2 regions of the Mycobacterium burgundiense genome follow, and region 1 is predicted to be linked to the other one. Evidence: predicted binding sites of a transcription regulator. Region 1 holds the regulator's gene; the other holds the start of a gene.
What was found. Region 1 encodes LexA, which represses DNA repair genes until DNA is damaged. Its sites were predicted from a motif close to CGAACANNTGTTCG; they were not measured.
Positions count from the first base shown of each region.

Region 2: cofD (2-phospho-L-lactate transferase) is a predicted target of LexA. The motif match lies at 14,276-14,289, and genes of this name have one in related genera.

Region 1 covers NZ_OY726397.1:3,265,599-3,281,262, reverse strand. Annotated here, with positions in the region: gene RCP80_RS15345 (DMT family transporter) at 95-967, shown strand; gene RCP80_RS15340 (class III extradiol ring-cleavage dioxygenase family protein) at 978-1,658, shown strand; gene miaA (tRNA (adenosine(37)-N6)-dimethylallyltransferase MiaA) at 1,655-2,563, shown strand; gene dapF (diaminopimelate epimerase) at 2,568-3,494, shown strand; gene hflX (GTPase HflX) at 3,544-4,956, shown strand; gene RCP80_RS15320 (thiolase family protein) at 5,026-6,231, shown strand; gene RCP80_RS15315 (Zn-ribbon domain-containing OB-fold protein) at 6,237-6,653, shown strand; gene RCP80_RS15310 (acyl-CoA dehydrogenase family protein) at 6,667-8,892, shown strand; gene RCP80_RS15305 (TetR/AcrR family transcriptional regulator) at 8,889-9,506, shown strand; gene RCP80_RS15300 (acyl-CoA dehydrogenase family protein) at 9,587-10,747, shown strand; gene RCP80_RS15295 (LGFP repeat-containing protein) at 10,963-13,137, shown strand; gene lexA (transcriptional repressor LexA) at 13,153-13,866, opposite strand; gene RCP80_RS15285 (LysM peptidoglycan-binding domain-containing protein) at 14,086-14,598, shown strand; gene nrdR (transcriptional regulator NrdR) at 14,696-15,157, shown strand; gene RCP80_RS15275 (PhzF family protein) at 15,172-15,664, opposite strand, start outside.
Region 2 covers NZ_OY726397.1:3,777,722-3,793,385, reverse strand. Annotated here, with positions in the region: gene RCP80_RS17935 (PH domain-containing protein) at 1-420, shown strand, start outside; gene RCP80_RS17930 (GtrA family protein) at 375-1,058, opposite strand; gene RCP80_RS17925 (5-(carboxyamino)imidazole ribonucleotide synthase) at 1,132-2,388, shown strand; gene purE (5-(carboxyamino)imidazole ribonucleotide mutase) at 2,389-2,901, shown strand; gene RCP80_RS17915 (acyl-CoA dehydrogenase) at 2,931-4,100, shown strand; gene RCP80_RS17910 (biotin--[acetyl-CoA-carboxylase] ligase) at 4,064-4,909, opposite strand; gene RCP80_RS17905 (TIGR03089 family protein) at 4,920-5,648, opposite strand; gene RCP80_RS17900 (LCP family protein) at 5,659-7,125, opposite strand; gene rfbD (dTDP-4-dehydrorhamnose reductase) at 7,192-8,052, shown strand; gene RCP80_RS17890 (glycosyltransferase family 2 protein) at 8,078-8,956, shown strand; gene manB (mannose-1-phosphate guanylyltransferase ManB) at 8,953-10,038, shown strand; gene RCP80_RS17880 (endonuclease domain-containing protein) at 10,200-11,081, shown strand; gene RCP80_RS17875 (NUDIX hydrolase) at 11,159-11,692, opposite strand; gene RCP80_RS17870 (coenzyme F420-0:L-glutamate ligase) at 11,689-13,041, opposite strand; gene cofD (2-phospho-L-lactate transferase) at 13,038-14,036, opposite strand; gene RCP80_RS17860 (WhiB family transcriptional regulator) at 14,452-14,715, shown strand; gene RCP80_RS17855 (metallopeptidase family protein) at 14,732-15,154, opposite strand; gene RCP80_RS17850 (DUF3499 domain-containing protein) at 15,340-15,664, shown strand, end outside.

The sequences.
Region 1 (15,664 bases):
CGGTACCTATTCTCCAAGCGGATTTCTCCGCGCACTGCCGCGCGACGCGGCGCCTTGTCTAACAGGGGTATTCAAGCAGGTAGTCTCGCCGGACATGGCCAAAGCCGACATCGCCGCCCTGTTGGCCCTGGGCGCGGCCCTGTTCATCGCGATCGGCGATGTCATCCATCAGCGCACAGCGCACCAGGTCACCGACGCGCCGGTGGGCCACGCCGGCCTGTTTCTGAAGCTGCTGCGGGAACGTATCTGGTGGCTCGGCAGCGGCGTGGGTGCGATCGGATTCGCGCTGCAGGCGACCGCGCTGGGGCTGGGGTCGGTGCTGCTGGTGCAGGCGATTCTGGTGACCTCGCTGCTGTTTGCGCTGCCGCTGAGCGCCCGGGCCGCGCACCGACGCGTCACCCGCGCCGAGTGGACCTGGGCGGTGCTGCTGGCCGCCTCGGTGGCCATCATCGTCACCGTCGGCAATCCGACGGCCGGCCAAGCCCGGGCCACCACGCAGACCTGGGCCGTGGTCGCCGCGGTCCTCGTGCCGTTGTTGATCGGCTGCGTGCTGGCCGCGGGCCGCAGCACCGGCCCGGCGCGCGCGGTGCTGCTGGCGCTGGTCTCCGGCGCGCTCTGGGGGGTGTTCGCGGTGCTGACCAAGGGCCTGGTGGAGCTGCTCGGTGCGGGCGCCGGGGCGCTGTTGCGGTCCCCGGAGCTCTACGCGTGGGTGCTGGTGGCGGTCGCCGGGACGGCGTGGCAGCAGTCGGCGTTCCGGGCGGGGGCCATCACCGCGTCATTGCCGACGATGACCATCGCCGAGCCGCTGGTGGCCTCCGTGTTGGGCATCGTCGTGCTCGGGGAGACGCTACGTCCCGGCGAGTCGGGCTGGCTGATCCTGCTGGTCGCGATCGCGATGATGGTGATCGCCACCGCGGCACTGGCCCGGGACGAGGCGAAGGCCGGCGCCGCGGCCGCCGCCCGATAACGTTGCAGCCGTGTTGACCGCCGTCGCGATCATTCCCTCGGCACCCGTGTTGGTGCCGCAGTTGGCGGGCGCCGCCGCCGATGAGCTCGCCGCGGCTCGCGAGGCGGTGCTGGCCAGCGCGGCGGCGTTGCCGGACCGGTGGATCGCGGTAGGAGCGGGTCCGCTCGCCGGCGCGGCGAGCCCGGCGGCCACGGGCACGTTCGCCGGCTACGGGGTCGACGTGCCGGTGGGTCTTTCGGCGGACGCCGCCCAGCCCGCGGATCTCCCGCTGTGCGCCCTGATCACCGGCTGGGTGCGCGGCATCGCGGCCCCGGCGGCCCGTGCCGAGGTGCGATGGTTCGCCCCGGACGGTGACGCCGAGGACGCCACCGCAGCCGGTGCGCGGCTGCGCGCCGAGATCGACGCCGTCGCCGACGAGGTGGGCGTGCTGGTCGTCGCCGACGGCGCGCACACCTTGACCCCGGGCGCGCCCGGGGGCCACCAGCCGGAATCGGTGGCCGTGCAGCAGCGCCTCGAGGATGCGTTGGCCGGCGGCGACGGTGCCGCGCTGCGGCGGCTCCCGGAACTGATCGTGGGCCGGGTGCCGTTCGCGGTGCTCGCCGGCCTCCTGGAACAGCCGCGGCAGGCCCGTGCCTACTACCGCGGTGCGCCCTTCGGTGTCGGCTACTTCGCGGGCGTCTGGCTGCCGTGAGACCCATCGCGGTGATCGGGCCGACGGGCACCGGCAAATCCGCCCTGGCGCTGGACCTGGCCGAACGCCTCGGCGGGGAGATCGTCAACGCCGACGCCATGCAGCTGTACCGCGGAATGGACATCGGGACCGCCAAGCTCACCCGGGAGCAGCGCCGCGGCATTCCACACCGCCAACTCGACGTGCTCGATGTCGTCGAGACCGCCTCGGTGGCGCGCTATCAGCAGGCGGCGGCCGCCGACGTCGAGGACATCGCCGCGCGCGGGGCGGTGCCGGTGATCGTCGGCGGGTCCATGCTCTACCTGCAGTCACTGCTCGACGACTGGGCGTTTCCGGCCACCGACCCCGCGGTGCGGGCGCGCTGGGAGCAGCGACTCACCGAGGTCGGCACCGCGGCGCTGCACGCCGAGCTCGGCGTGCGGGACCCGGCGGCGGCCGCGGCGATCCGGCCCACCGACGGTCGGCGCATCGTGCGCGCGCTCGAGGTGATCGAGCTGACCGGGCAACCGTTCGCGGCGTCGGCCCCGACCATCGGCGCGGTGCCGCGTTGGGACACCGCGATCATCGGATTGGACTGGGACACCGAACTTCTCGACGAGCGGCTGCGCACCCGCACCGACGCGATGTTCGACCACGGACTGGTCGAGGAGGTGCGTGCGCTCTGCGAGGTCGGCCTGCGGGCGGGGGTGACCGCCTCCCGCGCGCTCGGGTATGCGCAGGTGCTGGCCGACCTCGACGCCGGCGGCGACGGTCATGGCGGCCGCGAGCCCACCTTCACGGGCACCCGCCGATATGTGCGACGGCAACGGTCGTGGTTTCGTCGCGACCACCGGGTGCGCTGGCTCGACGGGGCGGGGACCGAACTGCTGAGTCAGGCGTTGTCGGCCTGGCGGCACGTATCCTGAACAGGTGAAGTTCGCCAAGGGGCACGGCACACAGAACGACTTCGTGCTGCTGCTCGACATCCCCGCCGAGGTGGAGCTGTCCGCTGCGGCGGTCAGTGCGCTGTGCGATCGCCGGCGCGGCCTCGGTGCCGACGGGGTGCTGCGGGTGACCCGGGCCGGTGCGGCCGTGGCCGCCGGCGTCCTCGGCGCGCTGCCTGCCGGCGTCGCCGCCGACGACTGGTTCATGGACTACCGCAACGCCGACGGATCGGTCGCCGAGATGTGCGGCAACGGCGTGCGGGTGTTCGCCCACTACCTGTGCGCGACAGGACTGGAGTCGGGCGCCGAGTTCGTGGTCGGCACCGTGGCCGGCGCGCGGCCGGTGGTGGTGCACGGACATGACGCGGTCAACGCCGATGTCACGGTGGACATGGGCAAGGCCAACTTCTTCGGAACCGGCGCCGCCACCGTCGGCGGCCGGCGTTTCACCGGCCTGGCGGTCGATGTCGGCAATCCGCATCTGGCCTGCGTGGACCCCACGCTGACGGCTGCGGAGCTGGCCGCGCTGGATGTCGCCGCACCCGTGGACTTCGACGCCGCGCTGTTTCCCGACGGCGTCAACATCGAGGTGCTCACCGCGCCGGTGGATTCAGTTGTCGACCGGCCTCTTCCTCGCGGAACTACACCGCTCGTCGAACCGGTCGGCAATGCCGTGCGGATGCGCGTCCACGAACGCGGCGTGGGCGAGACCCGGTCCTGCGGAACCGGCACGGTCGCGGCCGCGGTGGCCGCGCTGCGACACCTCGACGCCGACACCGGGACGGTGCGCGTGGCGGTGCCCGGCGGCGAGGTCGCCGTGACGATCACCGACGCGACCAGCTACCTGCGCGGACCGTCGGTGTTGGTGGCCCACGGCGAATTGGCGCGGGCCTGGTGGAGCGCGCAGACGTGAAACTCATTGGCGGGAAGGTCGCGGGCTGTGCCACCATCGGGGATCGCCCATGACTGATGACACCCGTTTGCCCGCCGAGCCCACCCTGGGTGAGCTGGCCCTCGACGACCGCGCGGCGCTGCGCCGCGTCGCGGGAATGTCCACCGAACTCGAGGACATCTCCGAAGTCGAGTACCGTCAACTTCAGCTGGAACGCGTTGTGCTGGTGGGGGTTTGGACCGACGGCAACACCGTCGACGCCGAGGCCAGTCTGGCCGAGTTGGCGGCGCTGGCCAAGACCGCCGGCTCCGAGGTGCTCGAGGGACTGATTCAGCGTCGCGACAAGCCGGACCCCTCGACCTACATCGGCTCCGGCAAGGCCCAGGAACTGCGCGAGGTGGTGCTGGCCACCGGTGCCGACACAGTCATCTGCGACGGCGAACTCTCGCCCGCCCAGCTGACCGCGCTGGAGAAGGCCGTCAAGGTCAAGGTGATCGACCGCACCGCGCTGATCCTCGACATCTTTGCCCAGCACGCCACCAGCCGCGAGGGCAAGGCGCAGGTGTCGCTGGCCCAGATGGAGTACATGCTGCCCCGGCTGCGCGGCTGGGGTGAGTCGATGTCCCGGCAGGCCGGTGGTCGCGCGGGCGGCGCCGGGGGCGGGGTGGGTACCCGCGGACCGGGCGAGACCAAGATCGAGACCGACCGCCGTCGCATCCGGGAACGGATGTCCAAGCTGCGTCGTGAGATCAAGGAAATGAAGAAGATCCGCGATACCCAGCGGGGTGGCCGCCGCCGCAGCGATGTGCCTTCGGTCGCGATTGTCGGCTACACCAATGCCGGCAAGTCCAGCCTGCTCAATGCGCTCACTGGCGCCGGCGTCCTGGTGGAGGACGCACTGTTCGCGACCCTCGAACCGACCACGCGCCGCGGCGAGTTCGACGACGGTCGCCCGTTCGTGTTGACCGACACCGTGGGCTTCGTGCGGCATCTGCCGACCCAGCTCGTCGAGGCCTTCCAGTCCACTCTGGAAGAGGTGGTGGACGCCGACCTGCTGGTGCACGTCGTGGACGGTTCGGACGCCAACCCGCTGGCCCAGATTTCGGCGGTGCGTGCGGTCGTCGGCGAGGTCATCGCCGACCGCGACGGTCAGCCCGCGCCGGAGTTGTTGGTGGTCAACAAGATCGATGCCGCCGACGAGTTGGCGTTGGCAAAGCTGCGGCGCGCGTTGCCGGCGGCGGTGTTCGTTTCCGCGCACACCGGCGAGGGGCTGGACCGGCTGCGGCAGCGGATGGGGGAGTTGGTCGAGCCCACCGATGTCTCGGTGGATGTCACCATCCCCTACGAGCGTGGCGACCTGGTGGCCCGGATGCACGAGATCGGGCGCATCGATGCGACCGAACACACCGCGGCCGGCACCCGGATCAAAGGACAGGTCCCGGCCGGGCTGGCCGCGAGCCTGCGCGGGTTCGCCACCGCCTAGCCCCGGGGCAAAATCGAAATCAGGTTCTCATTCTAGTACGCTGCCCGGAGACGCGAAGGGACGGCGGACATGGGCCTGCGAGGTGAAGCCGCGATAGTCGGTTTCCACGAGCTACCGGCGGAGCGCAAACCCGCTGGTAAGCCGGAATTCCTGCTGGAACAGTGGGCGCGGCTGGCCGCGGCCGCGGTGGCCGATGCCGGGCTGCGCGTCGAAGACGTCGACGGCCTGGTGACCACCGGGATCTTCGAATCGGAGCTCTTCGTCCCCTCCACGGTGGTCGAATATCTGGGGCTGAAGGTGAACTTCGCCGAGTATGTGGACCTCGGCGGTGCCAGCGCGGCCGCCATGGTGTGGCGCGCCGCGGCCGCCATCGAGTTGGGCATCTGCGAGGCGGTGCTGTGTGCGATCCCGGCGAACTACCTGACGCCGATGCATCCGGAGCGGCTGCCCAACATGGGGGATGCGCTGCACTTCGGCGCGTCCAGCTTCCGCTACGGCTCCCCGCAGGCCGAATTCGAGATCCCGTACGGCTACCTCGGCCAGAACGGGCCCTATGCGCAGGTTGCCCAGATGTACTCGGCCGCTTACGGATACGACGAGCGCGCGATGGCCAAGATCGTCGTCGACCAGCGGGTCAACGCCAACCACACGCCCGGCGCGGTGTTCCAGCACAAGCCGCTGACCGCCGAGGACGTGCTCGCCAGCCCCGTCATCGCGGCCCCGCTGCGGATGCTCGAGATCGTGATGCCGTGCATGGGCGGATCGGCCGTGCTGGTGACCAACGAGCGCCTGGCGCGCACGGGTCGACATCGCCCGGTGTGGATCAAGGGCTTCGGCGAGCGGGTGCCCTACAAGTCCGCGGTGTACGCCGAGGAGCCCCTGAACACCCCGATGCAACACATCGCGCCGAAGGCGTTCGCGATGGCCGGCCTGACCCCGGCCGAGATGGACATGGTGTCGATCTACGACTGCTACACCATCACCGCGCTGCTGACGCTCGAGGACGCCGGGTTCTGCGAAAAGGGCAAGGGCATGCAGTTCGTGAACGGGCACGACCTGACGTTCCGCGGCGACTTCCCGATGAACACCGCCGGCGGTCAGCTGGGCTACGGGCAGCCCGGCAACGGCGGCGGCATGCACCACGTCTGCGACGCCACCCGGCAGCTCATGGGCCGGGCCGGCCGAACCCAGGTCGCGGACTGTCACCGCGCGTTCGTCTCCGGCAACGGCGGCGTGCTCAGTGAGCAAGAAGCCCTTGTCCTGGAAGGGGATTAACAGCGATGACGACAGCTTCCGCGCGGCCGATGCCGCTGCCCACCCCGACCTCGCAGCCGTTCTGGGACGGGTTGAGCCGGCACGAGGTGTGGATCCAGTTCTCGCCCTCGCTGGACCGCTACGTGTTCTACCCGCGCGTGCTCGCCCCCGGCACTCTGGCCGACGACCTGCAGTGGCGCCAGATCTCGGGGGCGGGGACCCTGGTCAGCTTTGCCGTCGCGCAGCGGCCGGTGGCACCGCAGTTCGCCGACGCCGTCCCGCACCTGGTGGCCGTGGTGGCCTGGGACGAGGGCCCGCGGTTCGCCACCGAACTGGTGGACGTCGAACCCGCCGAGGTGGCGGTCGGCATGGCCGTGACGCCGGTGTTCGTGGACTGCACCGACAGCGGGGTCACCCTGCTGAAATACACCGCCCGGCGATGAGGGGACCCACACCGTGGCACTGGCGCTGACCGACGAGCAGACCCAGCTGAGCGAGGCCGTGCTCGGCTTCGCCCAGCGCCATGCACCGCTGACCAAGACCAGGGCCGAATTCGACGGGTTGGCCGCCGGGGCCCGCCCCGACTTCTGGGCGGCGTTGGTGGCCCAGGGATTTCACGCCGTGAACCTGCCGGAGTCGTGCGGCGGGCAGGGCGGCGATCTGCTCGATGCGGCCTGCGTCCTGGATGCGGCCGGATATGCGTTGCTGGCCGGTCCGTTGTTGCCGACCATGGTCGCCGGCGCGGTCGCGGCCACCGCTGCCCCCGGATCCGCGGTGGGAGCGCTGCTCGCCGATATCGCCGCCGGCAGCACGGCCGTGGTGGTGCTGCCCGAGGCCGGACAGCTCGAAGCGGCGCCGGTGGACGGGGGTTGGTCGCTGCGCGGTGCCGTCGGCCCGGAGGTGGGGCTGCGCGCCGCGGACCGGATCCTGGTGAGCGCCCGTACCGCGGCCGGGGCCGTGCTGTGGGCCGTGCTGGACGCGTCCGCACCGGGCCTGCAGAGCAGCGCCGTGTCCGCGACGGACCTGACCCGCGACGTGGGTGCGCTGCGCGTCACCGATCACCTGGTGCCCGGCGCCGACGTCATCGAGGGCATCGATGCGGGACGGGCGCGCTGCATCTCGGTGGCGCTGCTGGCGGCCGAGGCCGCCGGCATCGCTCGCTGGTGCGCCGACAACGTCATCGACCATCTCAAGGTGCGCGAACAGTTCGGCAGACCCATCGGCGCCTTCCAGGCATTGCAGCACAAGGCCGCCCGGCTCTATGTGGACGCCGAGTTGACCGCGGCGGCCGCGTGGGACGCCGTCCGGGCCGTCGCCCAGTCGGCGGAGCAACTGCAGGTCGCCGCGGCGGGGGCGGCGATTGTCGCCAACGCCGGGCTGCCCGATCTGGTCTTGGACGCGCTGACGATGTTCGGTGCGATCGGCTACACGTGGGAACACGATCTGCACCTGTACTGGCGGCGCGCCATCAGCCTGGCGGCGCTCAGCGGTCCGGCCGGCCGCTGGGCGCGCGCGCTCGGCGAACCCGGTTGCGCACCGCGTGACTTCTCGGTCACCCTGCCGGCTGCCGAGGCCGAGTTCCGGGCCGCGGTCGTCGAAACCCTGGACCGCGCCGCCACCTTGAGCAATGCCACGCCCGGCCGCCAGAGCCCGGATTACCTCAACCTGTACAGCGGTGACCAGCGCGATGTGCTGGCAGCCGCCGGGCTGCTGGCCCCGCATCTGCCGGTGCCGTGGGGGCTGGACGCCACGGCCATGCAGCAGTTGATCATCGCCGAGGAGTTCGACAAGCGTCCGCAGGTGGTCCGGTCCTCGCTGGGCATCGCCGAATGGATCCTGCCGACCATCCTGGCGTCCGGGTCCGAGGAGCAGAAGCAGCGGTTCGCCGATCCGATCCTGCGTGGCACCGTGGCCTGGTGTCAGCTGTTCAGTGAGCCCGCGGCCGGGTCGGACCTGGCGGCGCTGAGCACCCGCGCCACCCGTGTCGACGGCGGCTGGCGGGTGAACGGTCAGAAGGTGTGGACCTCCTCGGCCGACCGCGCCGACTTCGGTGCGTTGCTGGCCCGCACCGATCCGGACGCCCCGAAACACCGCGGGATCGGCTACTTCCTGCTCGACATGACCACGCCGGGTATCACCGTCCGGCCGCTGCGCACCGCAACCGGCGAGGCGCACTTCAACGAGGTGTTCCTCGATGACGTGTTCATCCCGGACGACATGCTGGTCGGCGGACCCGCCGACGGCTGGTCGCTGGCGGTGGCGACGATGGCCAGTGAACGCGCGGCCATCAGCGGCTATCTCAAGGACGACCGGGAAGCCGTGCTGCGGGCGTTGAGCGAGGATCCGGCCGTCGACCGCGACGACGTGGTGCGGGTGCTGGGGGAGATCCGCGCCGCCACCAACGCCGTGGCCGCGCTGGGCCTGCGGGACACCCTCAACCGGCTCGCCGGGCACTCGCCCGGACCGGCCACCAGTATCGCCAAGGTCGCCACGGGGGTCATCCTTCGCCGCATCGGCACGGCGGCAATGGAATTCGCCGGGCGCACGTCGCTGATCGCGGGTCCGGAGGCGACGGCGGTGGCGCACACCCTGCAGTTGCCGGCCGAACTCATCGGCGGGGGAACCATGGAGGTCCAGCTCAACATCATCGCGACCGTGATCCTGGGACTCCCGCGGAAATGAAGCAGCCGGCCGCGTCCCCGGGGCCCGCAGCGGACGGGTCCGACCTGCCGGCCTACAAGCGGGCCCGCCGGTCGCAGATCGTCGCCGCCGCGCTGGCGGCGCTCAAGAAGCAGGACTACGACCAGATCCAGATGCGCGATGTCGCCGAGGACGCGCAGGTGGCGCTGGGCACCCTGTACCGCTACTTCAGCTCCAAAGAGCACGTCTACGCCGCGGTGCTGCGGGAATGGGCGCGGCCGGTGTTCGAGGCCGACGCCACCGGCGCCGGCGGGGCCGAAGCGCGGGTGCGGGCCAAGGTCACGGCCATCCTCGCCAGCTTCGAACGGTGGCCGGGCTTCTTCAAGGTCTGCATGGTGCTGCAGAACTCGACCGACGCCCAGGCGGCGCAGATCATGGACGAGTTCTCGGGGGTGGCCGTGGCCACCCTGGCCCGCGATTTCGCGGCCCTCGGCGAGCAGCAGGCCGCCGACGCGGCGCTGATGTTGTGGGCCGTCATCAACACCGTGCTCTCGGCGGTGATCATGCGGGGCTATCCGATGGCCGACGCCGTCCGGATAAGCAACGCCTACGTCGACCTCGTCGCGCCCCGGTTGGCGGCCGCGGAAGCCCGCTGACCGATTTTCAACCAACCACCCGGTTGAGATATCGTCGTGGCACGAGTTTTCGCGTTTTGATCAAACTTTCCGGAGGTCCCGTGAGCAACGCCACGATGTACGAGCGCACCCTGTTCGAGCCCGAGCACGAACTGTTCCGCGAGTCCTACCGGGGCTTCCTGGACAAGCACGTCGCCCCGTTCCACGAGCAGTGGGAAAAGGACAAGATCGTCGACCGCAATGTCTGGCTCGAGGCGGGCAAGCAGGGCTTCCTCGGGATGGCGGTGCCGGAGGAGTACGGCGGCGGCGGCAACGACGACTTCCGGTACAACACGGTGCTGGTCGAGGAAACGACCGCCGCTCGCTACAGCGGGCTGGGCTTCTCGCTGCACAACGACGTGGTGCTGCCGTACCTGTTGCGGTTGACGAACGAGGAGCAGAAGCAGCGCTGGCTGCCCAAGTTCTGCAGCGGAGAGCTGATCACGGCGATCGCGATGACCGAACCGGGCACCGGCAGCGACCTGCAGGGCATCAAGGCCCGTGCGGTCAGGAACGGCGACCACTACATTCTCAACGGTGCGAAGACCTTCATCACCAACGGTATCCACTCCGACCTGGTGATCGTGGTGGCGCAGACCGATCCGGACAAGGGTGCCCTCGGGTTCTCGCTGCTGGTCGTCGAGCGCGGCATGGCCGGCTTCGAGCGCGGCCGCCACCTGGACAAGATCGGCCTGGACGCCCAGGACACCGCCGAGCTGTCCTTCACCGATGTGAAGGTGCCGGTGGAGAACCTGCTCGGCGAGGAGGGCCAGGGTTTCGTCTACCTGATGCAGAACCTGCCCCAGGAGCGCATCTCGATCGCCGTCATGGCCATCTCGGCGATGGAAGCGGTGCTGAACGCCACCGTGCAGTACACCAAGGAGCGCAAGGCGTTCGGCAAGCCCATCGGCAGCTTCCAGAACACCCGTTTCGTGCTCGCCGAACTGGCCACCGAGACCACCGCGGTCCGGATCATGGTCGACGAGTTCCTGAAGCTGCACCTCGAGGGCAAGCTCACCGCCGAGCAGGCCGCGATGGCCAAGTGGTATTCGACCGAAGCTCAGGTCAAGCTGATCGACCGTTGTCTGCAACTGCACGGCGGTTACGGCTATATGCGCGAATACCCGGTGGCGCGCGCTTATCTCGACGCGCGGGTGCAGACCATCTACGGCGGTACCACCGAGATCATGAAGGAAATCCTGGGTCGCAAGCTCGGTGTCTGACGCCGCCGGAATTGCCCGGCGGTGAACAAAACCATCGGATATCAATAACGCGCAGAACGGTCGCGGCTCCACGTTATTTGCGACAGCTGTGGGTATTGTCTGCAAAATGACCTCTATATGGCCTCAAGCTGCGTCGATTCGGAAGTGGCGCTGATGAGGCCGGTGGTGGGCGCAATATGGCGACATGCAGCGGTCGGGGAGCGTGGGTGAGTTTGATGACACGACAACGAATGTCATTCGGCATTGTCGGCCGAGCGGCAATGGGCCTGATCGTCGCGGTCGCAACCGCGGCGTTGTATGCGCCGATTGCCAATGCGTCGCCGGAGACCGACGCTGCGGACGCCATCAATGCGGCCTGGAGCGCCGCCGGTGGGGACACCTCTCAGTTGGGTCCGCCCGACGGCGGTGTCTACCCGGCCGGCGAGGGTTTCGGACAAAATTACGCGGGCGGCGCCATTTTCTTCTCGCCGGCCACCGGTGCGAAGATCATGCACGGCGCAATTCTCGACAAATACCGTGCACTCGGCGGACCCGCCGACAGTGATCTCGGCTTCCCCAAAATTGACGAGGGGCCGGGCCGCGTCAGCCCCGAGAGCCGCAACTCGACTTTCAGCGCGGCCGACAATCCGGTGATTTTCTGGACCCCGGAAACCGGTGCCTGGGTGGTTCGGGGCGCGATCAACGCCGCATGGGATCAGCTCGGCGGGTCCTCCGGCGTGTTGGGCGTGCCGACCGAGGACGAGACCTACAGCGGTGACGTGGTCTCGCAGCGCTTCACCCGCGGACTGCTGTCGTTCGACACCCGGACGCGGACCTTCGCCACCGAGCCGCCCGAACTGGCGGGTCAGCTGGGTGGTCTGAACATCCCCTCGGATGTGACCTCGGCGATCGCGGCGGCCTGGCGGGCCAACGGCGGCGCGGCCGGGCCACTGGGTGCGCGCGCGGGGCAGCAGTACCCGATCGGCGACGGCGGGACCGGACAGGACTTCGCGGGCGGCAAGGTCTTCTACACGCCCGAGACCGGGGCCGTCGCCGTGACCGGGGACATCCTGGCCAAGTACGAATCCGCGGGCGGTCCCGCCGGCGACTTCGGTTTCCCGGTGGGCAGCGAGACCGACGGCGGTGTCCCGGACAGCCGCATGCAGGAGTTTTCCGCACCCGACCATCCGGTCATCTTCTGGACCCAGGACCACGGCGCGGTCATTGTCGGCGGCGCGATGAAGGCGGCGTGGGACAAACTCGGTGGGGCCGCCGGCGAGCTGGGCGTGCCGGTCGGCGATCAGAACACCGAGGGCACCGTCGTCACGCAGCAGTTCAGCGGCGGCGAGATCTCGTGGGACAGCGCCAACAACACCTTCAGCAGTGAGCCGGCCAACCTCGCCGAACCGCTCGTCGGTCTCGAGGTGCCCAACGCTCCGGTGCCCAGCACCCCGGCCACCCCGCCGGCCCCGGCGGAGGACAGTGGGATTGCCTGGCAGAACTGGTGGCTGTGGTGGATCGTGCCGCTGGCGCTGCTGATCCTGGGCTCCCTGTACGCGTGGTTCGCGATGAGCCGGCGCCGCTCGGCACGGTCGGCAGCCGAGGCCGAGGACGACGAGGACGTCGAGCCGGAGTCGCGCTACCGGCCCGGCTACGACGACGGCTACGCCGACCGCGACCCGGCGGCCGAGGTGCACGAGGACCGCCACGACGAGGACGACGACTTCCAGTCCGAACGCAGCCGCTGGTCGGTGCGGTCCGAGGTCCCCGAAGCCGATGACGACGGCTACGACGATGGCGGCTACGACGACGGCGGCTACCTGGCGCCGCCGCGCTCGGGATGGTCGGATCGCGGGGAAACACCCGCCCGTTTCGACGACCCCGACGACGGTGGTCTGTTCACTCACCGGGGATTGCACGAGACCGACGAGGACGAGGACCCCGACGCCGTCGACACCGCGCCAACTCGGGTGGTGGGTGCCGTCGATACCGAGCAGCAGCCGGGTCGCCACGCGGCCTACGGCGCCGATCAGCGCCGCTCGTCCTGGGATGCGCCCGAGGACGACGACTACCTGCCCGGACCGGGCTCGCTGTTCGCGCCCGTGTACGGCGCGGTGCCGCCACCGCCCGCCGAATACTCCGAGGGCGCCCGGTTCACCCAGCCGGCCGAGGACGAGGCAGTCGCCGAGGAGCGCGACGACGACGCCGGCCAGGACGCCGGGGCCCCGCCGGCGATCCACCTGCCGCTCGACGACCCGCATCGGGCACCGGATGGTTACCCCATCAAGGGCAGCATGCGCACGGGCCGGTACCACGTCCCCGGCACGCCGGGCTATGACGAGACGGTCGCCGAAATCTGGTTCGCCAGCCCGGAATTGGCCGAGGCGAACGGGTTCAGCCGGGCCGACTAGACCCGTCGGCCCGGGTCAGATCTTGCGGATGACGGTGACGACCTTGCCCAGGATTGCGGCATCGTTGCCCGAAATCGGCTCGAACGCCGGATTGTGGGGCATCAGCCACACCTGATCAGTGGTGCGCTTGAAGGTCTTGACGGTGGCCTCGCCGTCGATCATCGCCGCGACGATGTCGCCGTTCTCGGCGACGTTCTGCTGCCGGATGACCACCCAGTCGCCGTCGCAGATCGCCGCGTCCACCATTGACTCGCCGACGACCTTGAGCAGGAACAACGACCCCTCGCCGACGAGTTCGCGCGGCAGCGGGAAGACATCCTCGACGGCCTGTTCGGCCAGGATCGGCCCACCGGCGGCGATCCGGCCGAGCACCGGCACGAAAGTGGGCTCGGGCAACGCGTCGGAGCCGGCGACCTCGGTCACCGCGGCCGGCGGCGTCTCATCGAGTCCGCGGACGTCGACCGCGCGCGGCCGGTTGGGATCGCGGCGCAGGTAGCCCTTGCGTTCCAGGGTGCGGAGTTGATGGGCCACCGACGAGGTGGACGTCAGACCGACCGCATCGCCGATCTCGCGGATGCTGGGCGGGTAGCCGCGGGTGGTGACAGAGGAACGGATCACCTCGAGGATGGTGCGCTGCCGTTCGGTGAGCGCGGTGTCGCGCACGCCACGCTTGGCGTCGCTGCCCGGTTTGGAGTCTGCGGAGGTGCTGCCGGTCTCGGTGTCAGCCATGGGGCTGAATTTAGTCCTCCGGCGGCCAAGAATCAAACATGTGTTCGAGGTGTGTCTGGGTCGCGTGCGGTCCCCGCGGGATGTCGGTGCCCCGGTTTATCGTTCGGCAACAGTTCGATCACACGTTCGGTTTCGGGCTTCTGTTCGAACAGGTGATCGATTACATTCGAACATAGGAGCGAACGAATGTACGGCTCGCATCGACCGGAAGGATCGGACATGACACGCATCAGCGCTTACCCGGAGACCTGGGAACACCCCCTGAACACCGGTTCGTCGGTCGAGTTCGACCCCGCGGGCCGGGCTCGCAGGCGCACGCGGGCCCTGCCGCGGGAGGTCGACGGCAACCGGCCGCGGCCCGCCCGGCCCGCCGTGGCCGGACCGCGCCATCGCGGCACCGGGGTCCGGGTTTCCCGCGCGGTGCACACCCGGCGGCCCGCCAAGGCGATCACGCCGGTCACCGTCGTGGGTCTGGCGCTGCTGGCGGCCCTGATCACGGTCTGGCTCGGCGCGGTGGCGCAGTTCGGTGAGAAGGTCCGCGACGCCTCGGGGTCCGTGCCGAATCAGCTCGGGGTGGTCCAGGTGCAGTCGGGGGAGACGTTGGCGCGGTTGGCTGCCAGGGTGGCACCGCAGGCCCCGGTGAGCAGCGTGGTCGAACGCATTCGCGAGCTCAACGAACTGGACTCGCCGGCCATCGCCGCCGGGCAGACCCTCATCGCCCCGGTGGGCTGAGGCGGTGGCGCTCGACGCGCTGGCCCGGCCACAGCGGGCGCAGGTAGTCTCTGAGTCGAACACGTCATCTCAATGCCGGTGCGATGAAGGAGCGGACATGCACTGTCCTTTCTGCCGGCATCCCGATTCGCGCGTGGTCGACTCCCGCGAGACCGACGAGGGTCAGGCGATCCGCCGACGGCGATCCTGCCCGGAGTGCGGCAAGCGCTTCACCACCGTGGAAACCGCGGTGTTGGCCGTCGTCAAGCGCAGCGGCGTCACCGAGCCGTTCAGCCGCGAGAAGGTGATCAGCGGCGTGCGCCGGGCGTGCCAGGGCCGCCAGGTCGACGACGACGCGCTCAACGTGCTCGCCCAGCAGGTCGAGGACGCCGTGCGAGCCGCGGGTCCGGAAGTGCCGAGCCACGAGGTCGGACTGGCGATCCTGGGGCCGCTCCGGGAGCTCGACGAGGTCGCCTATCTGCGCTTTGCCTCGGTCTACCGGTCCTTCACCTCCGCCGACGACTTCGAGCGGGAGATCCAGGCGTTGCGTCAGCACCGTGAGGGCTTGGCCGCCGGCTGACCTGCGACGCCGACTCAGTCGACGGTGCGTACCCCGTCGTCGACGACGCCGCCGGCAATGCGGACCCACCCCTCGGAGTTCCACTGGGTTTCGATCTCGGAGCCCTTGCCCTGGGTGATCAGCAGATCCCGGCTCAGGTAATCGGTGAGCCGCACCGCCGCTGCGCCGGTGGCCTCGTCCTCAAGCACCCCGAGGCTGTGGGCGAACATCCGGGCCCGGATCCTGCCGGCGTCCCGATCGGTCCACGTCCACAGATAGTGCTCGACGTCGTCGGAGAAGTCATCGGGGTCGGCCGCCGCCAGCTTGTCGACCGAGTCCACATCGTGGATGGCGAATTCGGGTGCCCATCTGGCCCGAGCGCTGATCGCGGTGCGCCGGTGCGGGCCCACGTCGTAGCTGACCTGCACGATGCCGGCCGGGACCTGCAGCGTGTGGATGGCGCAGCCCTGGGACCGAAGCCACCACGCGGCCCCGACGGTCGGGTGGCCCGCGAAGGGGAGTTCGGTC
Region 2 (15,664 bases), 510 kb from region 1:
CTGGCGACTGCGCTGGGTTCCTTCGGCGCGGCCTACGTCAACTCGCTCGAGTGGGACGCGAACGCCACCACGGTGGTGTCGCTGGTGATCCTGGCGGTGTGGCTCGTGCTGGTCGGCTGGCTGTCGCTGTGGCCGTTCTTGACGTGGCTGTCCACCCATTTCGTGATCACCGACCGGCGGGTGATGTTCCGGCACGGATTGCTGACCCGCACCGGCATCGACATCCCACTGGCGCGCATCAACAGCGTGGAATTCCGGCACGGGATCGTCGACCGGATGCTGCGCACCGGCACCCTGATCATCGAGTCAGCGAGTCAGGATCCCCTGGAGTTCTACGACATTCCGCGCGTGGAGAAGGTGCACGCGCTGCTCTATCACGAGGTTTTCGACACCGTGGGATCCGACGAATCCCCGAGCTGACGCGCCGCGCGCCGACGCGACCGGCGCAGCGGTGTCACCACATTGTCCGGATCGGGCTGGCCCAGCGGGTGCCGCAACTCGTAGTCGTCCTCGAGAACCTCGGCGATGCCGCCGGCGGTCAAGGTGGATTCCATGGCCTTGTCGGGGTTGCGCGCGAATTCCTGGGGGAACACGAACCGGCGGAAGGCCCAGAACCGGAACATCATCTGCAGCAGGTTGCCGATGATGTAGGCGGAGATGAAGTCGGCGATGTTCTCGGTGGTCAGCGACACCATCGGGACGCGCAGCATCAGCACGTAACTCGAGACCGCCAGCGGCGCCATGCTCAACATCACCCCGACGCCGCTCACGCCGAAGAACAGCAGCGCCTCGTGGTGGCGTTCGCGGCCACCGCGGTCGCGGAAGCTCCATTCCCGGTTCAGGATGTATGACGCGATCACCGCGACGATGCCGGCGATGATCTTGGCCGTGACCGGCTTGGGTTCGAGGATCGTCAGCTTGAGCGTGTAGAAAATCGCCGAGTCGATGACGAACGTGGTCGCTCCGACGATGGCGAACTTGATCAGCTCATGGTGCCGCTCGGCGAACGGTCGGACCGGGCGGGGAAGACGCGCGATCGTGGCATCGGCAAAGGACACGAATAGCCAGTGTACGGAAACATAGGTGCCGGCGCTTAATCGTGCCTGCTACCCGCCATGACACCATGGAAACGTGCCCGAATCGTCTCGTACGCGCTCAGCGCAGGCCGCGCCCGTGGTGGCCATGGTCGGCGGTGGTCAGCTGGCCCGAATGACCCACCAGGCCGCCATCGCCCTGGGGCAGAGCTTGCGGGTCCTGGCGGCCGACGCGGGCGATCCGGCCGCGCAGGTCAGCCCGGACGTGGTGATCGGCGCGCACACCGACTACGACGCGCTGCAGCGGGTCGCCAAGGATGCGACCGTGCTGACGTTCGACCACGAGCACGTGCCCACCGAGCACCTGGCGAAGCTCGTCGCCGACGGCGTCACGGTGGCCCCGCCGCCCGAGGCGCTGGTGCACGCCCAGGACAAGCTCGTCATGCGGACCAAGCTCGCGGCGCTGGGCGCGCCGGTGCCGCGGTTTGCCGAGGTGACGACCGCAGCGGTGGCCCACCGGTTCGCGGTCGAGGCCGGCGGCACCGCGGTGATCAAGACCATCCGCGGCGGCTACGACGGCCGCGGCGTGGTGCTGGTCGACGATCCAGCACAGGCCCGCGACGTGGCGCAGCGCTACCTGGCCGACGGGGTGCCGATCCTGATCGAGGAACGGGTGGTCATGCGCCGCGAGCTCTCGGCGCTGGTCGCGCGCTCGGCGTTCGGTCAGGGCGCGGCCTGGCCGGTGGTCCAGACCGTGCAGCGCGACGGCATCTGTGTGGAGGTCATCGCCCCGGCACCGGAGCTGTCCGAGGGCACCGCGGCCGCCGCCGCGCAGCTCGGCCTGCGGCTGGCCCACGAACTCGGCGTGGTGGGGGTGCTGGCGGTCGAGCTGTTCGAGACGCTCGACGGCGCGATCCTGGTGAACGAGCTCGCGATGCGCCCGCACAACTCCGGGCACTGGACCATGGACGGCTCGGTCACCAGTCAGTTCGAACAGCATCTGCGCGCGGTGCTCGACTATCCGCTCGGCGACACCGCGGCGTTGGCACCGACCACCGTGATGGCCAATGTGCTGGGGGCCCCGCAGATCCCGGCGATGAGCGTCGACGAACGGATCCATCACCTGTTCGCCCGGATGCCCGAGGCGAAGGTGCACCTGTACGGCAAGGCGGAGCGACCCGGACGCAAGCTGGGTCACGTGAATCTGGTGGGCCGGCCCGGCGAGGATCTGCGGGACCTGCGGGAGCGGGCCGAGAGGGCGGCACACTGGTTGTCGCATGCGGAATGGACCGATGGGTGGGATCCACACGCCGGGGACGACGCGGGGCGCACCGATGAGGAGAAGCAGGCGTAGATGACGAAGAGCACTGGCCCCCGGGTTGGGCTGATCATGGGCAGCGACAGTGACTGGCCGGTCATGACCGAGGCCGCCGACGCGCTGGCGGATTTCGAGGTGCCGTTCGAGGTCGGGGTGATCTCCGCGCACCGGACGCCGGAACGGATGCTCGACTACGCCCGCACCGCCGCGGACCGCGGCGTCGAGGTGATCATCGCCGGCGCCGGGGGCGCCGCGCACCTGCCGGGCATGGTCGCCGCCGCGACGCCGCTGCCGGTGATCGGGGTTCCGGTGCCGTTGGCGCGCCTCGACGGGTTGGATTCGCTGCTGTCGATCGTGCAAATGCCCGGCGGGGTGCCGGTGGCGACGGTGTCCATCGGCGGCGCCCGCAACGCCGGCCTGCTCGCGGTGCGCATCCTGGGCGCCTCGGATCCGGCGCTGCGCGCCCGCATGGTGGCGTTCCAGGCCGACCTGGAGGCCATGGTGCTGGAGAAGGACGCGGCCCTGCGAGCCAAGCTCCTGGGCGAGTAAAGTTACCGACGAGTAGCAAGGAGGCCGTGATGGCTGTGTGGAGCGGGAATCCGTCTTTCGATCTGTTCCAGTTGCCCGAGGAGCATCAGGAGTTGCGCGCGGCGATTCGGGCGTTGTCCGAGAAGGAGATCGCGCCGTACGCCGCCGACGTCGACGAGAACGCGCGCTTCCCGGAGGAGGCGCTGGCGGCGCTGAACGCCTCGGGGTTCAGTGCGGTGCATGTGCCCGAGGAGTACGGCGGTCAGGGGGCGGATTCGGTGGCGGCCTGCATCGTCATCGAGGAGGTCGCCCGTGTCGACGCTTCGGCGTCGTTGATTCCGGCGGTGAACAAGCTGGGCACCATGGGGTTGATCCTGCGCGGCTCCGATGAGCTCAAGGCGCAGGTGCTGCCCGCGATCGCCGACGGTTCGGCGATGGCCTCCTACGCGCTCTCGGAGCGCGAGGCCGGTTCGGACGCGGCCGCGATGCGCACCCGCGCCAAGGCCGACGGCGACGACTGGATCCTCAACGGCGCCAAGTGTTGGATCACCAACGGCGGCAAGTCCACCTGGTACACCGTGATGGCGGTGACCGATCCCGACAAGGGGTCCAACGGGATCTCGGCGTTCATGGTGCACGCCGAGGACGAGGGCTTCACCGTCGGACCCAAGGAACGCAAACTGGGCATCAAGGGCTCGCCCACCACCGAGTTGTACTTCGAGAACTGCCGGATCCCGGGCGATCGGATCATCGGCGAGCCCGGCACCGGCTTCAAGACGGCGTTGGCGACCCTGGACCACACCCGCCCGACCATCGGCGCCCAGGCCGTCGGCATCGCCCAGGGCGCACTCGATGCGGCGATCGAATACACCAAGGACCGCAAGCAATTCGGGAAATCCGTCAGCGACTTCCAGGCCGTGCAGTTCATGATCGCCGACATGGCGATGAAGGTCGAGGCCGCGCGCCTGCTGGTCTACACCGCCGCCGCCCGCGCCGAACGCGGCGAGGGGCACCTGGGATTCATTTCCGCGGCCAGCAAGTGCCTGGCCTCCGATGTGGCCATGGAGGTCACCACCGACGCCGTGCAGTTGTTCGGCGGGGCCGGCTACACCACCGACTTCCCCGTGGAACGCATGATGCGCGACGCCAAGATCACCCAGATCTACGAGGGCACCAACCAGATTCAGCGCGTCGTGATGTCCCGCGCGCTACTGCGCTGAATCGGCCGCAGGTGCGTGATATCGCCGGCTGACACCGTCACGCCGCCGGCGCCATCGTCGATGCCGAGGCGGCCGAGTCGGTCGACATGCGTTGCGGTGCCGGTGATCTCGTTTCCGCCCGGCAGCTGCGCGCGCACCGGTGTGCCCAGCGTGAGGCTGTGCCGGACATAGTCGTCGAGCAGCGCGGCATCGGGGCCGGCCGACCGCTGCCAGGCGGCGATGCGGGCACCGAGGTGGTGCAGCAGCGTCGCGGCGAGCGCGGTCCGGTCGACCTCGCCGTGGCCGAGCAGCAGCAGCGACGTCGCGCCCGCGTCCGGTGCCTCGTCGGCGCTCAGCGTGACGTTGAGACCCAGTCCGACGACGATCGCGGGGGCGGGGCTGGCGACCTCCGCCAGGATCCCGGCCAGCTTGCCGTTGGGGGCCAGCACATCGTTGGGCCATTTCAGGCCGACCTGCAGACCGCAGATCTCGCGCACGGCGTCGACCACGGCCACCCCCGTCAACAGCGGCAGCCACCCCCAGGCGTCGGTGGGCACGTTTGCCGCGGACACCCCGACCGACACCGAAAGCTGGGAGCGGGGCGGCGCGGACCAGGTCCGGCCGTGCCGGCCGCGACCGGCCGCCTGATACTCGGCCAGCAGCACGTCCCCGGTGATGTCCGCACCGGCCGCGGCCCGGGCCAACAGGTCGGCGTTGGTGGAACCGGTTTCGGCCACGACGTCGAGGCTTCGCCAGGGGGAGTCGGCGCCGAGCACGCGCTCGCGCAGGACGTGCCGGTCGAGCTCGGGCCGCAGCGCCTCGGTTGCCATGGCAGCCAGCCTAACCGGCGGGTTGATCGAGGCGCCGGGTCACCTTTTCGGTCCGGTTCCGGCGCTCGGTGACGTCGGCGTCGGAACTGGGGTTGACGACCTGCACCAGCGAGGCGCCCACCGCGAACACCCCGACCAGGTTTCGCAGCAGCTCGTCCGGTGTCGACCAACCCAGGGCCGCCGCCACCCGGTCGGTGGCCTGCAATCCCATTGCCGCCGCGGCGTTTCGGGCCTCGGTGTACACCTCTTCGGGTGAGCGTCCGGTCAGCGCCGGGCCGGGTTGTGGCTCGGGGATGAGCTGATCGCCCTGGACGCGTACCGCCGTCGCGTAGTCGGTGATCCCGACCGGCAGATCCGGCACCGACTTGCCGAACGGATCCAGCGACAGCACCGCGATCTCGCCCATGCCGACCGCCTCGTCGGCCTCGTCGAGCCGATCGAGCGTGCACAGCGCGACGTCGGCCGGCCCCGCCAGCGTCACCTCGGCGCCGATCCACCACACGCCGAACACCACGGCCGCGGTCTGCCAGTGCGCGGGCAGCAGCACCGCGACCTTGCTGCCGGGCTGCGCGCCGAGTTCGTCGCGCAGCAGGTTGCCGGTCTTGGCCGCCCAGTTGGCCAACGTCGCGGTTGACAGTTCGATGCGTTCGCCGGTGGCGTCGTCGTAGTAGGTGATGCGCGGGGCGGCGGGATTATCACGCAGCAGCGGATCCAGCACCGCCGAGGCCAAGTTGAGCATGTCGCTCAGGCTAATTGACGCACTTGGGGTCGTCGGATCCGGCGGTGATGATCGGCGAGGGCGCCGGCGCCGAGTTCACCTGCAGGGTGCTGGCCTCGGTCGAACTCGACAGCTCGGGGGCGTAGCCGTCGAGGCCGGAACCGGGGCCGGTGTAGTCGTAGGACAGCACCACCCGCACGGTGCCCTCGGGCACCGCCTCGTCGGCCACGACCGGCAGGCCGAGTTCCTCGGCGATCGCCTGCGCGCCGAGGTCGTCGGACTTGGCGGCCTGGATCTGGCTGTGGTCGACCGGTGCGCGGTCGTTGTTGCCCACGTGGCCGGGCGTGAAGCCCTTGCCGTTCAGGATCGTCGACACCGCCGCGGCCAGCCCGCCCACATCGGAGTCGTTGATGACATCGACGGTGGTCTTGTCCGGCGAGTAGGAGATCTCCTCGGTCTTGCCCTCGTCCTGGTTGTGCAGCAGGCTGTCGACCCAGTCCTTGACCGCGGTCGAATCCACCCGCACCACGCTCTGCATGCCGTCGTCGCTCCAGCCGGCCTCATCGAGCACCGGGATGGTGGCGAACACCACATTGCCCGCGGCCAGCTTCTGCAGCTGGTCGACGAAACTCATGATGTCCCACCCCTCGGAGAGCACCACCGAGCGCTGCACGGCGTCCTGGAGCCGGTTGAGGGTGGCCGGGCTGGACAGCGTCTTGCCCGAGATCACCTGGTGGGCAAGGGAAGCCATCACGACCTGCTGGCGCACCACCCGGTCGAGGTCGCCGCGGGGCAGATCGTGGCGCTGCCGCACGAAGCTCAGGGCCTGCGGGCCGGACAGCTTCTGCCAGCCGGCCGGGAAATCCGCGCCGGAAAGCGGTTCGTAGACCGCATCTTTGAGGCACACGTCGACGCCGCCGAGCGCATCGGTGATCAACGAGAAGCCGAGCAGGCCGATCTCGGCGTAGTGGTCGACGGTGACGCCGGTCAACTTGGCCACGGTCCTGATCAGGGCCTCACGGCCGGCCTCGATGCCGCGCTTCTCGCCCTCGAGCGGATCCATCTTCTGGACCTCGATGAGGTCCTTCATCACCGCGAGCTTGGCGTCCCCGTAGACGCCGTTGATCTTCATCTTGCCCTCGTCGTCGGGCAGTTCCACATAGGTGTCGCGCGGAATCGAGATGGCGGTGGCGGAGCGCCCGTTGTTGGGGATGCGCACCAGGATGATGGTGTCGGTGTTGGTGGCCACGTCGTTGCCGGCGTGCAGGACCGCCAGTTCCTCCGGGGTCAGCGGGTTGCCGTGGGCGTCGGTGCGACTGTCGGAGCCCACCAGCAGGATGTCGATGGCGCCGTCGTCCCCGTCGCCGCCGAGGGCCGCGGTACTGATGTGGTGGATGCCGCCCTCGAACGAGCGGATCTTGGCCCAGGCCACGCCGGTACCCAGCACGATCGCTACGGCAATCACACTGGACATCACGCGTAAGACCCGGACCGGCACCAGGCAAGGCTACTTGCGACAGCGCCGGTATCCGGTTAGCCCGACTCGGCGTGCCAGACTCTGAGTGTGTCGCAGCGAATCGTCATCACGGGTGCAGGGGGTCAGGTCGGCCGGTTTCTGGCCGCGCAGGCGAGGGCGGCCGGCCGGCCGGTGCTGGCGCTGGATTCCGCGCAGTGGAACATCGCCGATCCGGCCGCAGCACCGGCGCTCACCAGTGCCGACGTCGTCGTGAACTGCGCGGCCTACACCAATGTCGACGGCGCCGAACAGGATCCCGAGACGGCCCACGCGGTCAACGCGACGGGCGCGGGACACGTGGCGCGGGCCTGTGCCGCCGCCGGCGCCCGACTGCTGCACATCTCCACCGACTATGTGTTCAGCGGCGATTTCGGCGGCGGGTCGGCGCGGCCGTACGAACTCGACGACACCACCGACCCGCTCAACGTCTACGGCCGCAGCAAGCTCGCCGGCGAGCACGCGGTGGCCGCGGCGCTGCCCACCGCGACCGTGGTCCGCACCTCCTGGGTCTACACCGGGGCCGCCGCGGGCAGCGACTTCGCGGCCGTGATGGCCCGCAAGGCGCGCGAAGGTCAGGCCGTGGACGTGGTGTCGGATCAGGTCGGCTCGCCGACCTACACCGGTGACCTGGTGGCCGCGCTGTTGCAGATCATCGACGACGACGTGCAGGCGCCGCTGCTGCACGCGGCCAATGGCGGCGCGGGCAGCCGCTACGAGCAGGCCCGCGCGGTGTACGCGGCCGTGGGCGCCGACGCCGAGTTGGTCCGGCCCGTCGGCACCGACGCCCACCCGCGGCCGGCCGCGCGCCCGTCGTACTCGGCGTTGGGCGCCGGTCAGTCCGAGCGGGCCGGGCTGCGGCCGTTGCCGTCCTGGGCGGATGCGGTGGCTCGGGCACTGGCCGCGGTCTGATCCTGGTGCGGATACCCTCTACGCCGTGACTGACGAACTGCCTGTGGTGACGGTGACGTACTCACCGGGCCCGCACCTCGAGCGGTTCCTGTCGTCGTTGACGGTCGCCACCGACCGTCCGACCAGCGTCGTCATCGCCGACAACGGCTCCGAGGACGGCGCCCCGGAAGAGGCCGTCGAACGCTATCCGAACGCCCGGGTGCTGCACACCGGCGCGAACCTGGGCTACGGACGCGCCGTCAACCGCGGCGTCGCGCAGTTCGAGTCCGGCTGCGGCGAGTTCGTGGTCATCGCCAACCCCGATGTGGTGTGGTCACCCGGCAGCATCGACGCGCTGCTCGAGGTCGCGCAGCGCTGGCCCAAGGCCGGCGCCGTCGGCCCCTTGATCCGCGATCCCGACGGTGCGGTGTACCCGTCGGCGCGGCACCTGCCCAGTGTCATCCGCGGCGGCATGCACGCGGTGGTGGGCCCGTTCTGGAAGAGGAATCCGTGGACGGCGGCCTACCGCCAGGACCGCGAGACGCCCACCGAGCGCGTGGTGGGCTGGTTGTCCGGCTCCTGCCTGCTGGTGCGGCGCGAGGCGTTCGACCAGGTCGGCGGCTTCGACGAGCGCTACTTCATGTACATGGAGGACGTCGACCTCGGGGACCGGTTGGCCCGCGCGGGTTGGCAGAACGTCTACGCACCCTCGGCGGAGATCCTGCACGACAAGGGTCACGCCACCGGCCGCGATCCGGCCCGTAATCTGGCCGTACACCACCAGAGCACGTGGACCTACCTGTCGGATCGCCATTCCGGGTGGCGGCGCAGTCCGCTGCGGTGGGCGATGCGGGGTGCGCTGGCGGTGCGTTCAACACTGGTCGTCCGCCGGTCCCGGCGCGAGATGAGGAGGCTGGGCGGATGAGCGGATTCGATCCGAAGAAGGTCGATGCCGTCGTGCTGGTCGGGGGCAAGGGCACCCGGTTGCGGCCGTTGACGCTGTCGATGCCCAAGCCGATGCTGCCGACGGCGGGGTTGCCGTTCCTGACGCACCTGCTGTCCCGGATCGCCGCGGCCGGCATCGAGCGCGCGGTGCTGGGCACCTCGTACAAGGCCGACGTGTTCGCCGAGGAGTTCGGCGACGGCTCCAAGCTGGGCCTGGAACTCGAGTACGTCTTCGAGTCCGACCCGCTGGGCACCGGCGGCGGCATCGCCAACGTCGCCGACAAACTGCGGCACGACACCGCGGTGGTGTTCAACGGCGACGTTCTGTCCGGCGGGGACCTGGGTTCCATGCTGGAGTTTCATCACGGCCACGACGGCGGGCTGACGCTGCACCTGGTCCGGGTCGCGGACCCGCGCGCGTTCGGTTCGGTCCCCACCGACGAGAACGGCCGCGTCACAGCGTTTCTGGAGAAAACCCAGGATCCGCCGACCGATCAGATCAACGCCGGCTGTTATGTGTTCGACCGCGAGATCATCGACCGCATCCCGCGCGGGCGGGCGGTGTCGGTGGAACGCGAGGTGTTCCCGGTGCTGCTGTCGGAGGGCGTGAAGCTGTACGGCTACGTCGATGCCACCTACTGGCGCGACATGGGCACGCCCGAGGACTTCGTGCGGGGCTCCTCGGATCTGGTGCGCGGCATCGCCCCGTCACCGGCATTGCCGGGTCAGCGCGGCGAAAGCCTGGTGCACGACGGCGCTTCGGTGGCCCCGGGCGCGGTGCTCATCGGTGGCACGGTGGTCGGCCGCGGTGCGGTCATCGGACCCGGCGCGCGCCTCGACGGCGCGGTGATCTTCGACGGTGCGCGGGTTGATGCCGGTTCGGTGATCGAGCGCTCGATCATCGGGTTCGGCGCGCGGATCGGGCCGCGGGCGCTGATCCGCGACGGCGTCATCGGCGACGGTGCGAACATCGGGGCGCGCTGCGAGTTGCTCCGCGGCGCGCGGGTGTGGCCGGGAGTCGAACTGCCGGACTGCGGGATTCGGTACTCCAGCGACGTGTGATTGCCGCGAGCGCTCAGCGTTGTACACATCACCCCCGGCGAGCGCTCACCGTCGTACGTTCCGCGCGCATTTTGCGTACAAGGATGGCCGCTGGCCGGTTATGCACAGGGATGGGCAGCGGTGAATAGCGCCCCAGTCAGGCGGCCGCACACGCTGTCCGGGTGCCACCTGAACTCCGCCGCCTGTTCCTCGCGCAAGGACGCGTCGCGACCTCGGCGCAGCTACTCGAACACCTCAGCCGTCGCACCGTGCAACGTCAACTGCGCGACGCGGCGCTGGTCAAGATCTGGCCGGGCGTCTACAGCCTGGGTGCACCCGACCGGCGGACCCTGTTGCGGGGGCTGGATATTCGGTGCGGCGAGCCGGTGGTGGCGTGTCTGTCGACAGCGGCGGCGGCGTTCGGGTTCGACACCGAGGACGTGACCGCCCTGCACGTCCTGAATCCGCTCGGTCATCGACTGCGCAGCGCTGCCGGTCTCGTGGTGCACCGCCGCGCGGGTGCGCCGCTGACCATCTGGGCCGGGCGGCCCGTCACGCGGCCGGGCTGGACCGCGGTCGAGGTGGCGAGAACGCTGGACCGGCCCAGGGCGCTGGCGACCTTGGATGCGGCGCTGCGCAGCCGGACGTGTGATCGCAGCGACCTCACCGAGGCCGCGGTAGCTCAGGCGGGACGGCGCGGAATCGTCCTGGTTCGCGATCTGATCCCGCTGACGCGCGCCGAGTCCGAGTCGCCGATGGAGAGTGAAGCACGGCTGGTCATGGTCGACGGCGGATTGCCGGAGCCGGTGCTGCAATACGAGGTCATCGACCGCGACGGACGCCGCTGGCGGCTCGACTTCGCCTGGCCGGAACACAGATTCGCGGTCGAGTACGACGGGTTCGACTGGCACAGCTCGACCGAGCACCTGCGCCGAGACCGGCAGAAGCGCGCCGCGTTGCAGGAGCTGGGCTGGCGGGTGTTGCACCTCGTCGCCGACGATGTGCGCAGCCGGCAGGCGTCGATGGTGCGCCGGATCGGTGCGCAGTTGGCCGCCGCTGCCTGACGTGCGGGCGAGCGCTCATCCTGGTACGCCACAGACCGAGTTTGCGTACCACGGTAGCCGCTCGCCATGGGTGTGCGTCAGGAACTCGCGCGGGCCACCAGATACGCCAGGGCGTGATCGGCATCGGCTGGTAGCGCATCGGTGGGCCACCAACGCAGATCCAGGGATTCAGTGCTGACCGCGATCTCGGCGCCGGCCGGTGCACGGGCGACGAACTGCAGATCGAGGTGCCGGGTGGGTACCCCCAACGAGCAGGTCACCGGGTGCACATGGATGGCCGTGAGATTCGGGTCGATGTCCAGCCCGGCGATGCCGGACTCCTCGGTGCCTTCCCGCAGCGCCGCGGCGACGATGTCGGGGTCGTGGTCCTCACAGTGGCCGCCGAGTTGCAGCCAGCGGCCGATGCGCGGATGCAGGGTCAGCAGCACCTGGGTCCCGGTTTGGTCGAGCACGGCGACCGAGGCCGTGATGTGGCCCGGCACGCAGGCCCGTTGGCAGGCGTCCTCGCGGGCCAGCGTGAACGCCAGGACGGCCTGCCGTAACGCATCCTGTTCGGGATCGGGTGCGGCCCAGTCGCTCAGCACGGTGATCACCGAGTCGCGCAGCGTCATCGCAGCACCAGCAGCCCGTCGGCCTCGACCGGGTCGCGCGGGTCCGGCGGACCGTCGGGATGATGCCCGACGGCGATGGCGCCCAACGGTTCCCAGTCCGCGGGCAGGTCGAGTTCGGCGCGCACCAGATCGGCGGCGAAGATCGTCGACCCGATCCAGCAGCTGCCCACGCCGCGGACCGCCAGCGCGACCAGCAGCGCCTGCACCGCGGCACCGACCGCGACAGTGAACATGGTGTGCTCCGCGGCGGCCCGCGCGGCATCCGGATAGCTGTGGGCGCCTTCGGGGACCAGGAACGGAATGAGCACTTCCGGGGCGTCGTAGAGGATCTGGCCGCGCGCCACCCGACGCTCGACGGCCCCGGCGGACTTGCCGTCGGCGCTCAGGTCGGCGCGCCACTGGTCCTTCATCCGGTCCAGCAGCGCGGTGCGCCGCGCGGTGTCGCGCACCCACACGAAACGCACCGGCCGGGTGTGGTGCGGCGCCGGTGCGGTCAACGCCTCGGCCACCGCGGCCTCGATGACGGCCGGGTCGACCGGATCGGGGGAGAAGCGGCGCACCGAGCGACGCAGCAGCTGGGCCTGCCGGCGGCCCAGCTCGATGGACTCGGCGGTGCCCAGCCAGAACAGGTCCTCCTCGCCGCCGCGGATCAGGGCCTTACCGGTCGAGCCGTCGTCGGGCAACCGCAGCCCGCGCACCACAGCGATCGGTATCCCGGTCAGCTTGCCCTTGACCAGATCGGCGGCGGCGGCCAATTCGTCGGCCACGGCCACCTCGGTGACCAGCAATTCGTTGCCGTGGGTGTCGGCCGCGCCCGCGTACCCGTAGAGCACCGGCACGCCGGCCGCCCCGATTGCGACGTCGGTCTGGCCGTTGCGCCAGGCGCGTCCCATGGTGTCGGTGATGACGATCGCCACCGACACCCCGAGCCGCTCCCGCAGCCCGGCGCGCAGCCCGGCCGCACTCGCGTCGGGGTCGGTGGGCAGCAGCGCCAATTCGTCGCTGCCGATGTTCGAGCCGTCCACGCCCGCGGCGGCCTGCACCAGGCCGTAGCTGTTCTCGGTGATCAGGGTGCGACCCTTGCGCGCCAGCACCCGCACCGCCTCGTCGTCGATGAGTTTGCGACGCAGCGCATCACGCTCCTCGGGATCGGTCGGGGCGGGGACCACGCGGCCCTCCACCTTCGACACCACCTTGCTGGTGACCACCACGATGTCGTCGTCGCGCAGCCACGGGGCGGCCGCGGCTATGGCCGCCACCAGATCGTCGCCGGGGCGGAAGTCGGGCAGGCCGGCGACGGGCAGGATCTCGACGGTGGATGCGGCGCCGTGTTCGGGGGTTGAACTCACGGCGCGGCCACGCCGACCAACTCCAGGCCCGCGCGCACCATCTGCGCGGTGGCCGTGGGGTCGGTCATCAACAGCGGGACCGATCGCACCGCGACGCCGTCGATCTCGGCCTGGTCGCCCTGATGCACGAGCCAGCCGTCGAGGATGCCGGTCGCGGACCGGGCGCCGTAGTGGCGGCCCACGGCCTGCGAGGTGGATTCGACCCCCACCACCGACAGGCATTCGTCGGCCATGCCGCGCAACGGGCGCCCGCCGATGATCGGGGAGTAGCCCACCACCGGTGCCGGCGTCGAGCGCAGTGCACCCCGGATGCCGGGGATCGCCAGGATCGCGCCGATGCTCACCACGGGGTTGGACGGGGCCAGGAAGACGATGTCGGCCCCGGCGATGGCCTCGGCGACACCCGCGGTCGCGGTGGCCTTCTCCGCTCCGACGAAGGCGAAACTGTGGGTCGGCACCTTCGCGCGGTAGCGCACCCACCATTCCTGGAAGTGGATGGCCTTGCGCTCGTCGGTGCCGGGTTCGGTGATGACGACGTGGGTTTCGCTGCGGTCGTCGGAGGCCGGCAGTAGCCTGGCCCCGGGCGCCCAGCGTTTGCACAGCGCCTCGGTCACCTGGGACAGCGGGTAGCCGGCCCGCAGCATCTGGCTGCGCACCAGGTGGGTCGCCAGGTCGCGGTCGCCGAGGCCGAACCAATCGGGCTGGACGCCGTAGCGCGCCAACTCGTCCTTGGCGTTCCAGGTTTCGCCGCGGTGGCCCCAGCCGCGGTCCGGGTCGATCCCGCCACCAAGGGTGTACATGCAGGTGTCCAGATCGGGGCAGATCCGCACGCCGTGCATCCACGCGTCGTCGCCGACGTTGACGACGGCGGTCAACTCGTGGTCGCCGGAGTCGGTAGGCTGGGCGCCCGCAAACTGTCCCAGCCCCAACAACTGCTGCACGCCCAACAGGAAGCGGGCGCCGCCCACTCCACCAACCAGTACGGTGACCTTCACACCGATCGAGACTAGGCGTTGGCCTGCCGCGCCGGTCAACTGGTAGTGCCGGGATCGACACGCAGAAATCTCAGTGCGATTACTCACACGACACGCCAATGGAACGACGCGCCGCAATTTCGACGATTGGTGGTATGAATTTCGGCCGTTGCGCTTGACCCCAGCAGCTAACCCGTGTCTAATCACATCAGTGTCATTTCCCGGTTGGCCGGCCGGTTCCGGTGTCGCAGACCGAGATTCGATCATATGTTCGAATTGGGATGACCACAGAACAAATAGTGGGCGACATTCAAGAATTGACGAAACCAAGGTGAGGAGGCGGAACATGTCGTTTGAGCAATATTTCGGCTCGATTGGCAGTGCACCGCACACCAATATGGACTCGGCAACGGGGGCAGTGGCGGGGCGTTCGCATTTGAGTGTGGTGCCGGACAATTTCGCACCCGCGCCGGCAACCGAAGACGAGGACTGGCAAGAGAATGCGCTGTGCGCGCAAACCGACCCGGAAGCCTTTTTCCCCGAAAAGGGCGGTTCCACGCGTGAGGCCAAGCGCATCTGCCTGGGTTGCGAGGTGCGGGACCGGTGCCTGGAGTACGCGCTGGCCAACGATGAGCGCTTCGGCATCTGGGGCGGGCTCTCCGAGCGGGAGCGGCGCCGGCTGAAGCGCGGCATCATCTAGCAAATACGGTCGCCGGTCACTCGTCGTCGATGGACGGGTCGATCACCGTCGGCTCCACGCCCAAGAACGTGGCCACCTGCGCCACCAGAATGTCGTGCAACAGATCACCCAGGTCCAGGGAGTCCTTGGCGCGGCGCTCGATCGGCTTGCGAAACAAGACCATTCGCGCGCGCGTCGAGTTGCCCCGGACATCCACCCCGGCAGGGATCAGCCGGGCCAACGCAATCGGACCGTCCGCGATGACCTCCGGCGGGAACTGCACGTTGTCCGGATCGCGCGGCGAGATTCGCGGAATCTCGTCGACCGCGATGTCCAGCCCGGTCAGCCGATCGTGCCACCGGCGTTCGATCGGTTCGTAGGCCTCGAGGACCGCCATGTCGAACCGTTCGGCGCGGCTGCGCCACCCGGGAACGGTCGGCGGCAGCAGCGGCCCGCGCACTTCTCGGCCGTGCCGCGTCGCCCGCCGCCGGGCCCGACGGGCCGGACCGGGACGGAAACTGCGGGAATCAGCCACGCGCCGATCGTATCCGGCGGGAAAAACCGCAAGATAACGGTTCGTACACCGCGGCGGGGTGTGCGCGTGTCCCGCCTTGCCGAATCGTTGGCGCACGATAGCCTCACGGAGTGAATGTTCCCCGTCGCTGCTGCAGGCCCGGGTGCCCCCATTACGCGGTGGCGACGTTGACGTTCGTTTATTCGGATTCGACCGCCGTCGTGGGCCCGTTGGCCACCGTGGCCGAACCGCACTCCTGGGATCTCTGCGTCACCCACGCCGGCCGGATCACCGCGCCGCGCGGCTGGGAACTGGTGCGCCATGCCGGTCCGCTGCCCACCCACACCGACGACGACGACCTGGTGGCGTTGGCCGATGCGGTGCGTGAGGGACAACAGGCCGCCGCACCGGCTCCGGTACACGGATTCTCCGAGCCCGCGCCACATCAGGGTGCCG